One region of the Duganella sp. GW821-FHT07G03 genome, then DNA from elsewhere that is predicted to be linked to it. Evidence: predicted binding sites of a transcription regulator. Region 1 holds the regulator's gene; the other holds the start of a gene.
What was found. Region 1 encodes sigma-54, which starts transcription at its own class of promoters, with help from an activator protein. Its sites were predicted from a motif close to TGGCANGNAANCTGCTTT; they were not measured.
Positions count from the first base shown of each region.

Region 2: the regulator sigma-54 is predicted to act here: its motif matches at 4,687-4,704, upstream of AC07OK_RS06830 (PEP-CTERM sorting domain-containing protein).

Region 1 covers NZ_JBWKQE010000019.1:60,726-69,209, forward strand. The annotation lists gene AC07OK_RS21875 (monovalent cation:proton antiporter family protein) at 1-534, opposite strand, end outside; gene AC07OK_RS21880 (KpsF/GutQ family sugar-phosphate isomerase) at 663-1,661, shown strand; gene AC07OK_RS21885 (KdsC family phosphatase) at 1,661-2,191, shown strand; gene lptC (LPS export ABC transporter periplasmic protein LptC) at 2,204-2,797, shown strand; gene lptA (lipopolysaccharide transport periplasmic protein LptA) at 2,826-3,416, shown strand; gene lptB (LPS export ABC transporter ATP-binding protein) at 3,419-4,171, shown strand; gene AC07OK_RS21905 (RNA polymerase factor sigma-54) at 4,177-5,655, shown strand; gene hpf (ribosome hibernation-promoting factor, HPF/YfiA family) at 5,733-6,092, shown strand; gene AC07OK_RS21915 (enoyl-CoA hydratase/isomerase family protein) at 6,186-7,271, shown strand; gene AC07OK_RS21920 (Lrp/AsnC family transcriptional regulator) at 7,284-7,742, shown strand; gene AC07OK_RS21925 (VOC family protein) at 7,839-8,213, shown strand; gene rapZ (RNase adapter RapZ) at 8,214-8,484, opposite strand, start outside.
Region 2 covers NZ_JBWKQE010000003.1:264,998-273,481, reverse strand. The annotation lists gene AC07OK_RS06850 (urate hydroxylase PuuD) at 1-483, shown strand, start outside; gene AC07OK_RS06845 (HAL/PAL/TAL family ammonia-lyase) at 498-2,123, shown strand; gene AC07OK_RS06840 (NCS2 family permease) at 2,312-3,613, shown strand; gene AC07OK_RS06835 (outer envelope protein) at 3,701-4,564, shown strand; gene AC07OK_RS06830 (PEP-CTERM sorting domain-containing protein) at 4,740-5,621, shown strand; gene AC07OK_RS06825 (GGDEF domain-containing protein) at 6,219-7,274, opposite strand; gene AC07OK_RS06820 (beta/gamma crystallin-related protein) at 7,367-8,179, opposite strand; gene AC07OK_RS06815 (Lrp/AsnC family transcriptional regulator) at 8,263-8,484, opposite strand, start outside.

The sequences.
Region 1 (8,484 bases):
GCCCAGCGAAGGAATCAGGATCAGCAGCGGCACCACGGCCAGATCCTGGAACAGCAGGATGCCGATGATCTTGCGGCCGTGCTCGCTCTCCAGCTCCAGCCGCTCGGTCAGCATTTTTGACACGATGGCGGTCGAGGACATGGCCAGCGCGCCGCCCAGCGCGAACGAGGCTTGCCAGCCGATGTGGATGCCCGCGGGCAGTTGGGTGGCGAGGGCCCAGCCGAACAGCATGGTGGCGACGATGGTCAGCACCACCTGCGCCATGCCCAGCCCGAACACGATGCCGCGCATGGCCATCAGTTTGGGCAGGGAGAACTCCAGGCCGATGGAGAACATCAGGAACACCACGCCGAATTCGGCCAGCGAGTGGAACGCTTCGCTCGACTCGGCCAGGCCCAGCGCGTGGGGGCCGATCAGGATGCCGACCGCCAGGTAGCCCAGCATGGGCGGCAAATGCATCATGCGGAAAGCGACGACGCCCAGCACCGCGCTGCCCAGCAACAACAAGGTTAATTCCAAAGGTGAAAACGTCATATCAACATCGCCAGAAAATATTATTTCGTTGTTTGTGGGCCGGTGCGGGCCGTTATGTTGTAACTGGCAAGTTTTTTGCTTTCTCAATTCGGCTATACTTGGGCATGAGTGTAACCCATGAAAAAACAATGCTGAAAGCTTTTGACGCAAATATGGCCGCGCATGCGTTGCGGCTGGCCCGCGACACCCTGCAGAACGAAGCAGAGGCGATCGCGGCCCTGAACGCCCGCATGGACGCCGACGACAGCGTGGTGCAGGCCATCGAATTGCTGCTGAACTGCAAGGGCCGCGTCGTCGTGTCCGGCATCGGCAAGTCCGGCCATATCGGCCGCAAGATCGCCGCCACGCTGGCCTCGACCGGCACCCCGGCCTTGTTCGTGCACCCGGCCGAAGCGGCCCACGGCGACCTCGGCATGGTCACCGCCGACGATGCCTTCATCGCCATTTCCTACTCCGGCGAAAGCGCCGAGCTGATGACCATCCTGCCGGTGGTCAAGCGCATGGGCAGCAAGGTCATCGCCATGACCGGCAAGCCCGGCTCCAGCCTGGCCGGGATCGCCGACGTCCACCTGAACGTGGCCGTGGCCAAGGAAGCCTGCCCGATGAACCTGGCGCCGACCACCTCGACCACCGTCACGCTGGCGCTGGGCGACGCCATCGCCGTCGCGCTGCTGGACCTGCGCGGCTTCAAGGAAGAAGACTTCGCCCGCTCCCATCCGGGCGGCGCGCTGGGCCGCCGCCTGCTGACCCATGTGCGCGACGTCATGCGCAGCGGCGACGCCGTGCCGCGCGTGACCGCCGATGTCAAGCTGACCGACGCGCTGCTGGAAATCACGCACAAGGGCATGGGCATGACCGCCGTGGTCGACGCCGACGACAAGCCGATCGGCGTGTTCACCGACGGCGACCTGCGCCGCATGATCGAGAAGGTCCAGGACTTCACCAAGGTGGTGATCCGCGACGTGATGCACGCCAACCCGCGCAGCATCTCGCCGGAAAAACTGGCGGTCGACGCCGTGGCCGTGATGGAACAGTTCCGCATCAACCAGATGCTGGTGACCGACGCCGACGGCAAGCTGGTCGGCGCGCTGCACATCCACGACCTGACCCGTGCCAAGGTGATCTGATGGCCGATCTGACTTATGTGGAACGCGCCGCGCGCGTCAAGCTGATGATCTTCGACGTCGACGGCGTGCTGACCGACGGCAGCCTGCACTACGGCGCCGACGGCGAAGCGCTGAAGACCTTCAATGTGCACGACGGCCTGGGCATCAAGCTGCTGCAGGAGTCCGGCGTGCAGACCGCCATCATCAGCGCGCGCACCTCGCCGCAGGTGATCAAGCGCGCGGCCGACCTCGGCATCGTCCACCTGCACCAGGGCGGCCACGACAAGCTGACGCCGTTCAAGGCGCTGCTGGAAAAGACCGGCCTCACCGCCGACCAGGTCGGCTTCATCGGCGACGACGTGGTCGACCTGCCGATCCTGACGCGCGTCGGTTTCGCCGTCGCCGTGCCGAACGGCCGCGCCGAAGTGCTGGAGCGCGCCCACCACACCACGGTGGCCGCCGGCGGCCGCGGCGCGGTGCGCGAAGTGTGCGAGCTGCTGATGCACGCGCAGGGTACGTACGAGCGCGTGATGGCGCAGTTCCTGGTTTGACGAGGATCGAGCATGCGTAAAAAAACAGCCCATCGCTGGCAGCTTACCGTCATCATGATGGTCGGCGTGTTTGTCGCCGTCGGCAGCTTCTGGCTGGTGCAGGTGGTCAACCAGGCCGGCCAGGATGCGCAGGTGGACCAGCATCGCAATGAGCCGGACTACATCATCGACCGCTTCAGCATGGTGCGCATGAACAAGGCCGGCCAGCCGGCCTACATCATCTCCGGCGACAAGCTGACCCACCGGCCGGTCGACGATGCCTCCGACATCGACAAGCCGACTGTGCACAGCCTGTCCGGCGACCAGCCGCCGATGAATATCAATGCCGACACCGCCCATGTCGACCAGGGCAATACGCGCGTCAAGCTCAACGGTAATGTGAGCGTGGTGCGTCCGGCCGGGCCGCAAGCGCAGGCGATGCGCATGACCACGCCGGCGCTGACCGTCTACCCGGACGAAGAACGCATGGAAACCGCCAGCCCGGTGGCGCTGGAAATGGGCAACGCCAGCGCCAATGGCGTCGGCATGAAGGCCAATAACGCCACCCGCGCAGTGCAGCTGGGCGGACGCGGACAACTGACGATGCCGCCGCGCGCCGGCCATTGAGGAAACAATGATGATGAATGGAATGACGATGAAGAAACTGATACTCTCGGCGGCGATGTTGTTGATGGCGGCCGGTGTGGCCCACGCGGAAAAAGCCGATGCCAACAAGCCGACCAAGATCGATTACGACGACCTGCAAATCGACGACGTCAAGCAAATCAAGACGCTGATCGGCAATGTCGTGCTGACGCGCGGCACCTTGCTGATGAAGTCGCCGAAGGCGGTGGTGACCACCGATCCCGAAGGCTATAACTTCGTCGTGCTGACCAGCACGCCGGGCACGCTGTCGACCTTCCGCCAGAAGCGCGACGGCGCCGGCGACCAGTGGATCGAGGGTGAAGCCGAGCGCATCGAATACAGCGACAAGACCGACCTGGTCAAGCTGTTCTCGAAAGCCAGGGTGCGCCAGCTGGAAGGCCCGCGCATGACCAGCGAAGTCAACAGCGAGTTCATTTCCTACGACAGCCGCACCGAACATTTCGACGTCAAGAACAACGTCTCCGGCGTCAGCAAGCCGGGCGCCGGCCGCGGCACCATGGTGATCCAGCCGACCATCCGTCCGGCCGCGCCGGCGGCACCCGCACCGGCCGCATCGACGCCGCCGGCCACGGAGAAGTAAGCATGGAACCATCCTGCGGTAGCACCCTGATCGTGCGCGGCCTGCAAAAGACCTATGGCAAGCGCCAGGTCGTGCATGACGTGTCCCTGCAAGTCGAATGCGGCGAAGTGGTGGGCCTGCTCGGCCCCAACGGCGCCGGCAAGACCACCTCGTTCTACATGATCGTCGGCCTGGTGCCGTCGGACGCCGGCAGCATCGATATCAGCGGCACCGATATCTCCTCGCTGCCTATCCACCGCCGCGCCTCGCTCGGCTTGTCCTACCTGCCGCAGGAAGCGTCGGTGTTCCGCAAGCTGACGGTGGAAGAAAATATCCGCGCCGTCCTCGAAATCCAGAAAGTGGACGGCAAGCCTTTATCCAAGGCTGCCATTGATGAACGGCTCAATACCCTGCTGGCCGATTTGCAAATCGAAAAACTGCGCGAGAACCAGGCGCTGTCGCTGTCGGGCGGCGAGCGCCGCCGCGTGGAGATCGCGCGCGCACTGGCGACCAACCCGCGCTTCGTGCTGCTCGACGAACCATTCGCCGGGGTCGACCCGATCGCCGTGATTGAGATCCAGCGCATCGTGCGCTTCCTCAAGGAACGCGGCATCGGCGTCCTCATTACCGATCACAATGTGCGCGAGACGCTGGGCATCTGCGACCGCGCATATATCATCAACCAGGGCACGGTATTGGCTTCAGGCCGGCCAGACGACATCATCGCCAACGAATCGGTGCGTCGCGTGTATCTGGGTGAACACTTCCGCATGTAAAACCCATGAAACAGTCTTTGCAACTGCGCACGTCGCAGCACCTCGCGCTGACACCTCAGTTGCAGCAGTCGATCCGGCTGCTGCAGTTGTCGACGCTGGAGCTGCACCAGGAACTGGAACAGCTGCTGACCGATAATCCGCTGCTGGAGCGCCTCGACGACCCGCTGGACCGCTCGCTGCGGCTGCTGTCGGACGGCGCCATCAGCCAACAAGCCCCGGTCGGCGACGCGCCGCCCGAGGGCCCGCCCAACGCCCAGGAGGCGCCGGCCGCCGACGCCGACAACTACGACGGCCCGGCCGCCGACACCGAAAGCACCAGCAGCGACGCCGATGTCGACTGGAGCGACGCCGGCCGCAGCAAGGCGCCCGACGACGAGGACTCGCGGCCGCAACTGGAGGCCAGCCACTGCACCTTGCGCGAACACCTGATGGAGCAGATGCGGGTGACGGTGCTGGAGATGCGCGACCGCGCGCTGGTCGAGCTGATCATCGACGCGCTGGACGAAAACGGCTACCTCGAGGAATCGCTGGAAGAAATCCTGGCCCGCCTGCCGGAAGAACTGGAACTGGAGCTCGACGAATTGCAGACCGCCTTGTCGATGCTGCAAAGCTTCGATCCGATGGGCGTGGGCGCGCGCAACGCGTCCGAATGCCTGGCGCTGCAGATCAAGCGTCTGCCGGCGATTCCGATGGTCACGCGGCGCATGGCGCTGGCGATTGTTGAAAATCATTTGACCTGGTTTGCCCAGCGCGATTTCAACAAACTGAAGAAGGCGCTGCTGTGCGACGACGAAGATTTGCGCGAAGCACAAACCGTCATCCGCCAGTGCAATCCGCATCCGGGTTCGGCGTTCGCGTCGGACGTGTCGGACTACGTGGTGCCGGACGTGATCGTCAAAAAAGCGCGCAACGGCTGGCAAGTGAGCCTGAACAACGACGTCATGCCGCGCCTGCGCGTGAACGCCATGTACGCCAACCTGCTCAAGCAGGGAAAAGGCGAGGGCGCGATGGGCGCGCAGCTGCAGGAAGCGAAGTGGCTGATCAAGAATATGCGCCAGCGTTTCGACACGATTTTGCGCGTTGCACAAGCGATAGTAGAACGACAAAAGAACTTTTTCTCCCATGGCGCGGTTGCCATGCGCCCCCTTGTGCTTCGTGAAATTGCTGATACACTGGGTCTACACGAGAGCACTATTTCTCGTGTAACAACTCAAAAATATATGCTGACCCCGCATGGCATGTTTGAGTTGAAATATTTCTTTGGTAGCCATGTCGCCACCGAAGCGGGGGGGGAAGCAAGTTCGACGGCGATACGTGCACTCATCGTGCAATTGACAGGAGCAGAAGACCCGAAAAATCCTTTATCCGACAGTAAGATTGCGGACATGCTGGGAGAACAAGGCATGGTGATTGCGCGACGCACTGTTGCCAAATATCGCGAAGCGTTGAAGATCCCGCCAGTCAGTCTCCGTAAATCTTTGTAGTTACTTGGTTCCTGCGCGCCCGGCGGTAATGGGCTCCGCACTAACCGTAAGAAGCGACATTATCTTTAGGAGTGTGTATGAATCTCACCATCAGTGGACATCATCTCGAAGTGACCTCGGCCATCCGTGAATACGTGCAGAACAAGCTGGAACGCGTCACCCGCCACTTTGATCAAGTGATTGATATTGCTGTCATCCTGACTGTAGATAACCTCAAAGAGAAAGAGAAACGCCAGAAGGCTGAAATCAACCTGCGCATGTCGGGCAAGACCGTCTACGTGGAAAGCCTGTCGCAAGACCTGTACGCCGCCATCGATACCTTGATCGACAAGCTGGATCGGCAGGTCATGAAGTACAAAGCCAAGGTCCAAGAGCACGGCCACGATGCGATCAAGCATCTCCCGGATAGCTACGAACCCGCTGCCGCCGCCCTATAACAACGGCCCCGGCACCATCCAACTAAGGGCGCAGAGGCGCCCTTTTTTGCGCCCGCAGTAAAATAGGGTTTTCACCACGACCCTAGAGACTCCATGAGCGAATACGTCCACACCAGCGTCAGCAACGGAACCGGCTTCATCACGCTGGACCGGCCCAAGGCCTTGAACTCTTTGTCGCTGGCGATGGTGCGCGATATCACGGCGGCGCTGATGGCGTGGCGCGACGACAGCGGCGTGGCCGCCGTGGTCATCCGCAGCAGCAGCGAAAAGGCCTTCTGCGCCGGCGGCGACATCCGCTTCTTCTACGACGCCGGCCGCGCCACGCCGCAGGGCGGCAGCGCGTTGGTGGAGGATTTCTTCACCGAGGAATACGCGCTCAACCACCTGATCCATTTTTATCCCAAGCCCTACGTCGCGCTGATGGACGGCGTGGTCATGGGCGGCGGCATGGGCGTGGCGCAGGGCGGTCCTGATTGCCGCGTGCGCATCGTCACCGAGCGGACCAAGATGGCCATGCCGGAAGTGAACATCGGCCTGTTCCCGGATGTGGGCGGCAGCTATTTCCTGGCGCGCGCGCCGGGCAAGTTGGGCTGCTACCTGGGCGTCACCGGCGTCACCATCGGTGCGGCCGATGCGCTGCATGCGGGGCTGGCCGATCACTTTGTGCCGGGCAGCGACATGGCGGCGCTGTCGGCGCTGCTTGAGTCGACGCCGGGCGCGGGCTTGGCCGAGGCCATCGCGGCTTTCGCGGCGCCGTTCAGGGCCGCTGCCGGCGACAGCAAGCTGGCGGCCGAGCGCGCCGCTATCGACCGCCACTTCGGCGCCGGCTCGGTGCCCGCCATCATCGCCTCGCTGAAAACCGACGACAGCGCCTTCGCGCAAAAGACGCTGCAGGTGATGGCCACCCGCTCGCCGCTGATGATGTGCGTGACGCACGAGCTGGTCCGGCGCGGCGCCGCAATGGGCGTGGCCGATTGCCTGCGCATGGAGCGCACGCTGGTGCGCCACAACTTCGAGGACGGCGAAGTGATCGAAGGCGTGCGCGCGCTGGTCATCGACAAGGACAACGCGCCGCAGTGGAAGCCGGCCTCGCTGGACGAGGTCGACGAGGCGATGGTGCGGCGCTTCTTCCAGCCGGTGTGGCCGGACTACGCCCACCCGCTGCGCCACCTGGACTAAGCGCCGATGGCCGTGGAACTGGACCGACTCGACATCCAGATACTGAACCTGCTGCAGGAGGACGCCAGCATCCCGCTGCGGCGCATCGCCGGGCTGGTGCACGCGTCCGCCGCCACCTGCCAGCGCCGCATCGCGCAGTTGCGCGCCAGCGGCGTGCTGGTCAAGGAGGTGGCGCTGGTGGACCGGGTGCGCGTCGGCCGCCCGCTGACCGCGTTCGTCACGGTGCAGCTGGAGCAGCAGAATACCTCGCTGTTGAAAATGTTCGAGTCGCTGATGCGCGAAGAGCCCGACGTCATGGCCTGCTACGAAGTGGCGGGCGAGTTCGACTTCATGCTGGTGGTGACGGCGGTGTCGATGGAAGCGTTCCAGGCCTTCACCCGGCGCGTGTTCACGTCGAATAATAACGTCAGCAACTACAAGAGTTTGCTGGCCATGAACTGCGCCAAGTTCGAGACCAAAGTGCCGCTGTGAAGATCGAGTAATTCTTGCATCGCGGCGGGTGAGATTGCAATGTTGTCTCACCGCCGCTCAGTATGATGGGCCTTCCAACTTCAGGAGGACAGCATCATGATCGACCACGTTTCCATCGGCACCCGCGCACTGCCGCGCGCCACGGATTTCTACACCGCCTGCTTCGCGCCGCTGGGCTACACCTTGCAGCACAGCGACGCCACCCAGGTGATCTACGGCGCCGATGGCGCCTGGAGTTTTTGCCTCTACCCGTCGGTGAGCGAGGACGTGCTGGCCGGCGACCGCGCCCATGTGGCCGTCGCCGCGCCCAGCCGGCAGGCGGCCAGGGAGTTTTTCGACGCGGCGATGGGGCTTGGCGCGACACCGCTGCGCGAGCCCGGCTTGCGGCCGGACATCAACGAGCGCTACTTCGGCACCATGATCAAGGACCCGGACGGCCACACCATCGAAGTGGTGCACTGGAGCCGCTGATCAGGCCTGTTCGCGGTGGCGCAGGATGACGCGTTCGGATTGCTGGAAGTAGGCCGCCAGTTGCTCGGCCATGAAGACCGAGCGGTGCTGGCCGCCGGTGCAGCCCACCGCCACCGTCAGGTAGCTGCGGTTGTCGGTCTTGAAGGACGGCAGCCATTTCTCGATGAAGACGCGGATGTCGTTCATCAGGTCCAGCGCGCTCGGCTGGGCGTTGAGGAAGTCGATCACCGGCGCGTCGCGGCCGGTCAGCGGACGCAAGGTCAGGTCGTAG
Region 2 (8,484 bases), on a different contig from region 1:
AGCCACGCTTACAGCTGGGCGCTGCTGGGCGCGATCATCGCCGCCGGCGTGCTGATTCGTCACTTCTTCAACCTGCGCCATCACGGCAAGACCGCGTGGCAGTTCCCTGCGGCCGGTGTCGCGATCCTGGCGGCGGTTGCCGTGGTGATTGCGCCTCGTCCTGCGGCGGCTCCTGCGCCAGCCATCGCCGGCGACATCGCCGGTGAGGCACATGCCAGCGTTGCGGCACCTGACTTCAACCGTGTGCAGGCCATCGTCAGCCAGCGTTGCGTCAGCTGCCACGCCGCCCAGCCTACGCAACCCGGCTTCGCCACCGCGCCGGCCGGCATCAAGTTCGATACGCCTGAGCTGATCCGCCAGAACGCGGCCAAGATCAACCAGCAGGCCGTCGTCCTGAAGGCTATGCCGATCGGGAATATGACCAACATCACGCCAGAAGAACGCTCCGAACTCGGTGCGTGGTTCTCCGCCGGCGCCAACTGATAAGAAGACAGATCATGACTACTACCACCATCAATGGTTTCAACCTGACCGCGGCCCAAGTCGTCGCCGTCGCCCGCGACCACTCCATCGAAGTGAACCTGGCCGCCTCGTCGCGCGCCGCGCTGAAGGAAAGCCGCGACTACATCGAGTCGACCTGGATGCACGACGAGGCGCCGATGATGTACAGCTTTAACACCGGCGTCGGCATGCTGAAGGACACCCGCGTCAAGGTGCAGGACATCGTCCTGTTCCAGACGCAGCTGATCAAGGCCCACGCCTGCGGCATGGGCGAGCCGTTCTCCGAAGAAGTCAGCCGCGCCACCATGCTGTTGCGCGCCAATGCCTTCGCCAGTAACTACTCCGCGCCGCGCGTGGAAGTGGTGGACCGCCTGCTGGCCTTCGTCAACGCAGGCATCCACCCGATCATGCCGCAGAAGGGTTCCGTCGGCGCTTCGGGCGACTTGGCGCCGTTGGCCTACCTGGCGGCGGCCATCGCCGGCTTTGAGGAAGCAGAAGTGATGTACAAGGGCCAGCGCATGTCGGCTCCAGACGCGATCCGCGCTTCCAATGTCGGCCCGGTCGTCTTTGAGCTGAAGGCCAAGGATGCATCGGCGCTGATCAACGGCTGCACCGTCTCGCTGGCGGTGGCGCTGCTGGCCGCCTCCGATGCGCGCAACATGCTGTCGGACGCCTGCCTGTCGCTGGGCCTGACGCTGGAAGCGATGCGCGCCGAGATGTCGGCCTTCGATCCGCGCATCCACGAAGCGCGCCCGCACGCGGGCCAGATCAAGACCGCCGCCATCATTCGTGACCTGTTGGACGGCTCCACCCGCACCACGCACGAAGCGCGCGCCGTACAGTTCCCGGAAGAGCTACGCCGCACCGACATCCCGTACACCGCCCGCATCCAGGACGTGTACTCGCTGCGCTGCGCACCGCAGGTCTACGGCCCGGTGTTCGATGCGCTGGACTACATCGACACCATCTTGGACAAGGAAGTGAACTCCGCCACCGACAACCCGCTCATCTTCGGCAAGGACGGCGGCGGCTTCGAGATCATCTCGGGCGGTAACTTCCACGGCCAATACCTGGCGCAGGCGATGGACCTGCTGGCGATGGCCGTGGCGGACCTGGGCAGCATCGTCGAGCGGCGCGTGGCGCGCCTGATCGATCCTACGCTGTCGTGGGGCCTGCCGCGCAACCTGATGTCCGGCGTGCGTGGCGTGAACACCGGTTATCCGGTGATGCAATGCTCGCTCAGCTCCCTCGTGATGGAGAACCGTACGCTGTGCATGCCGGGCAGCGTGGACTCGATTCCGGCCAAAGGCAACAGCGAAGACCACGTGTCCAACTCCACCTGGTGCGCCCGCAAGGCCGCAACTGTGGTGTCGAACACACAGTACATTGTCGGCGTAGAAATGTTGTTGGCGTCCCAGGCTTTGACGATGACAGAAAACCTGCTGCCCGGTTTTGTGCTCGGCAAAGGCACGCAGGCGGCCTACGAATCGGTGCGCGCGCAGATCCCGGCCTGCCTCGATGGCGACCGCTGGCTGCACAACGACCTTGAAGTGGCGCGCTCCTTCATCGTGACAGGCTCGGTGCGCAAGGCCGTGGTGTCGAAAATCGGCGAATTCGTTTAGGAGGGTTGGAACGGGGCTACGCCGCATCCAAATGCGGCGCGCCCCGGCTGTTATAGGTGATAACAGATAGCAGGTATGCCACCGAAGCAATTTCACGCGGTGGCCCCTGAGATAAGGTCTAGTCGATTGTTCCCATGTTTAATCGGCGGATGACCAATAAGCAGTTAAAAATAGAACACGGAGACGTTATGTTAATTTTAGAAAAATTCTTCAAGCTGAAAGAGAATGGGACCGATGTGCGCACCGAACTGGTGGCGGGTCTGACCACATTCCTGACGATGGCTTACATCATCTTCGTCAACCCCTCCATTCTCGGTGACGCCGGCATGCCCAAGGGCGCCGTGTTCGTCGCCACCTGTATCGCGGCGGCGCTGGGCTGTTTGATTATGGGCCTGTACGCAAACTATCCGATTGCCATGGCGCCGGGCATGGGCTTGAACGCCTACTTCGCCTATGTCGTGGTCAAGGGCATGGGCATGCCTTGGGAGATGGCGTTGGGCGCGGTCTTCATTTCCGGCTGCCTGTTCCTGTTTGTCAGCGTCTTCAAATTGCGGGAGATGATCGTCAACGGCATTCCGCATTCGATCCGCACCGCCATCACCGTTGGCATCGGCTTGTTCCTGGGACTGATCTCGCTGAAAAGCGCCGGCATCGTCGTCAGCAGCCCGGAGACGCTGGTGCGCGTGGGCGACCTGCACAAGGCGCCCACCTTGCTGGCCATCGTCGGCTTCTTCATCATCGTTGCGCTGGATCGCCTGAAGGTCAAGGGCGCGATCCTGATCGGCATCCTAGTGGTGACGGTGCTGAGCTTCTTCGTCGCCGGGAATACGTTCAACGGCATCGTGGATATGCCGCCATCGCTGGCGCCAACCCTGTTCAAGCTGGATTTGATGGGCGCGATTTCGGTCGGCCTGCTGAACGTGGTGCTGGTGTTCTTCCTGGTCGAACTGTTCGACGCCACCGGCACGCTGATGGGCGTGGCCAACCGCGCCGGCCTGCTGGTCAACGGCAAGATGGAGCGCCTGAACAAGGCACTGCTGGCCGACAGCTGCGCCATCGTCACCGGTTCGCTGCTGGGCACTTCCAGCACTACCGCTTACATCGAAAGCGCAGCCGGCGTGCAAGCGGGCGGCCGCACCGGCCTGACCGCTGTCGCCGTCGGCGTGCTGTTCCTGGCTTGCCTGTTCATCTCACCGCTGGCCGGCGTGGTGCCTAGCTACGCCACGGCGCCTGCGCTGCTCTACGTCTCCTGCCTCATGCTGCGCGAACTGGTCGACATCGACTGGTCCGACACCACCGAAAGCGTGCCAGCCGCCATCGCGGCGCTGACCATGCCGTTCACGTACTCGATCGCACTTGGCGTGGCGTTCGGCTTCATCTCCTATGCGGTGCTGAAGCTGTTGACCGGCCGTGTGCGCGAAGTGCGTCCAGTGATCTGGGCGATCGCTTGCGTGTTCACCTTCAAGTTCGTCTACCTCGGCGCAGGCTGAGGAACTAACCCCAACGACTGCCTCCTCTCCGGCGCGCCCTGACGGCGCCGGCGGGGACAGTCACGTCCTAAAATATGGAAAACTAAAATGAAAACGAGACAAATTCCACAGCTGGCATGCATCGCCTTTTTGAGCCTGGCCGGTTCGGTTCACGCCGCCGACTGGAGCGACACGTCCGTCAGCTGGCGCTACGGCAACGACTATCGCGAGCCGTTCAATCCGAACGACATCTCCAAGAACATCCTGGCGCTGACCCACGTCAGCGGCTACAAGTACGGCACCAATTACTTCAACGCCGACTTCCTGATGTCGGACAAAAACGACCCGGCCTCGCTGACGCAGAAGTCCGGCGCCAACGAAGCCTACATCCTGTACCGCAACACGGTCGACCTGAGCAAGGTGACCGGCACCGAATACAAATTCGGTCCGGTGCGCGGCCTGGGCATCACCGCCGGTTTCGACCTCAACACCAAGAACGACGTGGGTTACAACTCGCGCAAGCGCATGTTCGTACTGGGACCGACTTTTATGTGGAACGTGCCGGCCGGGCACTTCAACACCAGCCTGCTGCTGCTCAACGAGAGCAACGCGCCGAGCGGCGCCTTCCCGCCGATCTCCACCGTCACTGGTCGCTATACCTACAAGACGCATGCGATGCTGTCGTCGGACTGGGGCATCCCGCTGGGTTCGCTGTGGGCCTTCGAGGGCTATGCGAACTTTATCGCGTCCAAGGGCAAGGACGAAGTGGGCAACGATACCGGCGCCGAGACCAATATCGACATGCAGCTGATGTTTGACGCAGGCGCGGCGATGGGCCATGCGAAGAACACCTTCCGTGTCGGCGTCGAGTACCAGTACTGGCGCAACAAGTTCGGCAACACCTCGGCCACCACCGGCGGCCAGGGTTATGTGGCGAAGACGCCGATGATACGGGCCGAGTACCACTTCTAAGCGGTACCGGCCGGACAAGCGAAGGGTCGCCACGGGCGGCCCTTTTTTTCAGTGTCGGCTGCGCTTACAGTGCGGCGCCGGCGCGCGCAGGCCTGTCGTGGCGCAGCCGTGGCGGCAGCGCTTGGAACCGAATTTGCTTCTTCTGGTGCGCAGCAACCACAACCAGGAGACAAGCATGAAACATTTCCCAACGAAGTTATTTTCTTTGAAGCGCGGCGCTGTCCATGGCGCTTTCCTCATGACGCTGGCCGGTATCGGCTTGGCCGGCATGGCCCAGGCGGCGCCAATCCACGTGAGCGACGGCCTGTTCGGCCCGGCAGAATGGACGGTGTCGGCGGCAAACGGCGCGCCGGCCCGCCCCACCGTGAGTTCGGCCAGCTTCAATGTCGGTGCGCCGGGCGGCACGCGTTTTTATGTGGAGCAATCGACCAACGGCGCGCCGGGTTCGACGCTCGGACACACGCTTAATTTGATGTACGACCTGGGCAGCTTTACGTCCGGCGCGCCGAGCGGGCAGTTCATGGATGTGTTTTTCCAGAACGGCAGCACGGACTATGTCGTCCATATCAGCGACAGCGGTATCCAGTCGTTTGAAAAAAGCCACGATGTGCGATCGCCGGTCGATGCTGCGGGTGGTTTCGATCTGAGTTCGCCAGTCTGGTCCGCGCTTGATGCCGACGATCTGGCGCTGGCCAAGTTCCACGCAGGTGCAAGCTTCGGTTCCAGTCCGAACTACGCGGCGCCGCACTTCATAGTCGAATTCGACTTGTCGGTCGATACCACCGGAAGCGGCACACCGTTGGCGCCGTTGCCGCCGGACGGGCTATATAGCCCATCGCCATCGTTCTGGTCCGGCTCGTTCGGCGGGGCGGGGCGCCGCACTATCGTGGTCGGCTCGGCCGTTTTCAGCCTCAATGGCGATGGCACGACGGTGGTGAATCCAGTGCTGGGGCCAGGCGGTCTGCCTGTGCTGCAAGCGATACCGGAGCCGGGCACATTGCTGCTGCTGGGCGCCGGCATGCTCGGCCTGATCGGCGCAAGCCGTCGCCGTTGGTGATGTTGGGGAAGCCGGCGACCCGTTCGCCGGCTCAGGGCAGAGGGTCAGTTCCGGCATTGTGCCAAATGTGCTGCAGGAAGCACTGGCAATGAAGGCAGACGGGAGGTTGACTTGGCTCACTGTTGAGCGAGGTCAGCCTAAATTGGATTAACGAAGCCAGGGGCAGAGATGACACGTCCACTCCGCTTAGAGTTTTCCGGCGCACCTATCATGTGACCTCCCGTGGTGATCATCGCGAGGCAATCTATCGCGATGACATCGACCGCCATTGAAGCGAGTTAGCCATCAACTTATTTTGGGCGATGAGGCTTTCGTGGACCGCCAACGTAGTAAATCAGGCGATAAGCCTTTGCCAGGGGTTTCTAAAGCGCATAGGCGTGCGCTAGCTTCCTCTTTGGAAGAATACCGGCGTCGATTTCCTGACAGGGATGAGGCAATAGCGAATGCGTACTTTTCCACGATGTTCACAATGGAACGGATCGGTGACTTCTTCAGTGTCTCATTGAGAACCGTGAATCGGGCGGTTAAAAAAATTGACGGTAAGCTTTGAAATGGCACGATGCCGGAACTGACCCCACCGGCTCTGCCCCCACCAGCTCAGGCGGCGGCCTGCATGGGGTCCGCCAGCATGTAGCGGTTCTTGCCGTGCCGCTTGGCGAGATACAGCGCTTCGTCGGCACGCTTATAGCTGACCGACGGGTCGCTGTCCCGGTCGAATTCCGCGATGCCGATGCTGACCGTGCGCGGGGGATGCGTTGCCGCGCGCACGCCGTCCAGCAGCGCGGCGGCAAAGTCCATTACGTCCGTTGCCTCGCCATGGAACAAGACGCCGAATTCCTCGCCGCCGAGACGGCCGCACAGCTGACCCGCGCCCAGCTTGCCGATGACCTGCGCCGTGTGGATCAGCACCTCATCGCCGGCATCATGGCCCAGCGTATCGTTGATCTTCTTGAAGTCGTCGATGTCTATCATCAGGAAAAACAGCGGCAGAGGCGAGGGCAGCATTTGCATGCGGCCTACTTCCAGCGTGAATTTACGGCGATTGTTCAAGCCCGTGACCAAGTCCTTGAAAGCCATTTCCGCCAGTTCCCGCCGCGCGCGGTGGCTGCGCACCCGCAGGTTCAGGAAATAGGCGTGCAAATAGATCGCCATGGCAAAGCTGCTGCCCATGACCAGCAGCGCAAGATTGAACGTGAGCTGCCCCGGCTGCGCGGGGAAATTGCCTACCGTGAGTATCAACCACACGGCGACGGCGGCGCCGATGTAATTGATCATGCCGCCGAAGATGGGGGCGGCCGACAGCGTCAGCACGGTGCCAACCGGCAGCACCCAAAACGTCGGGTCCGGACAGTAGGTCATCAACAGGCGGAAGGCAAACGCGGTGGCGCTGGTGCCGATGATGCCGGAAACGACCAGCGCCTTGACGGAGCGGGCGCCCAGCGAGATGGCAAGGCTGAGTAGCATGCCGGGCACGCCCAACAACAGGCTGGTGTGCAGCGACTGTCCGCCGGCGGCCAGCAAGACGGCGGCCGTCAGCCAGCTCACCAGTCCGACGCTTTGCGAAATGATGGCGACCGGCCGTAGTTCGGAGTAGAACTGCTGCTGCTCGTCGGTGTCGCCGCCGTAGTAGGAATAGGGGAGTAGGTTGCGCATGCAGTCTCAGGGCCGGCCCGTTTGGGGGCTCGAGTATACTTGCTGTTTGCCCACATCCCAGTTAATTTGGGAAATGTGGGCAAATTTCAGCATTACATGCGTGGTTCGCCGGTGCCGGCGTTGACGGCGATGGTCTGGCCGGGGGCTGTGCTCATCTGCACGCGGTGTTGCTGGCCGCGATAGTTATACGTCACGTCCCAGTATTCGGGCGTCGGGTTGCTGACGTTTTCGCAGCGGCGCACGTCGCGGGCATAGCTTTGCGAGTTGCTGTTGTTGGCCATGTTGTTGCCGATGGCCGCGCCGGCTACTGCGCCGCCGGCTGTGGCGACGTCGCGTCCCGTGCCGCCGCCCACCTGGTGACCCAGGATGCCGCCGATCAGCGCGCCGGCGATGACGCCGCCGACGTTGGTGCCGCTGCGGGCCGGTTCAGTCACTTGCTGGCGTTCGACCCAGCAGCGTTGCTCCGGCGTACCCACCACGGCGCGCACCGAGGTGATCGGTACGTCGATCACGCGCTCGCGTGGACGGCGGCGGTATTCATAGGTCGGTTGCGGCAGCGGCGCCGGTGCTTCGTTGTCATAGCGGTCGCGACGGCCTAGCGGACGCACCGACGAGATCCGGTCGTTCATGCCCATGCCGCTCAGCGACTCGTAGCTGCCGCGGCGCAGCACCATGCAGTTGCCGCCGAAGTTGGCGTCGTCGCAGACTTCCCATTGGCCGCGTTCGACTACCACCGACGAGGCGCGGTCGTTGAAACCGGTGCGCGAGAAGTCGTTGACTGGGCGGTCGGCGGTGAAGGTGCGGCCGCGCCAGCCGTCATGTTCGTAAAACGTGATTTGCGCCATGGCTTGCGACGTCAAAGTCAGCGCGGCGAGCGCGATGGCGAGTTTGAGGGGCTGGTTCATGTTCATCCTTTTATAGTTGTTCGAGCACCTGCACAATGCGCCGCTTCCGGCGGCCTATCTGTGCGGTCGACAACATAGCCGGATCACGGTTCGACCGAATGCGCGCGTTTCAGGCAGCGCAGCACGAAGGTGGAGCGGCTGTGGCGCAGGCCGGGCAGTTTGTATAGCTTGCGGCGCAGGAATTCCTCGTAGCCGGCCGTGCCGGCCACCGCCACCTTGATCAGGTAATCGTATTCGCCGGTCAGCAGGTAGGCTTCCATCACTTCCGGCAGGTCGGCCAGCGCCTGGCCGAATTTCTCGAAGAT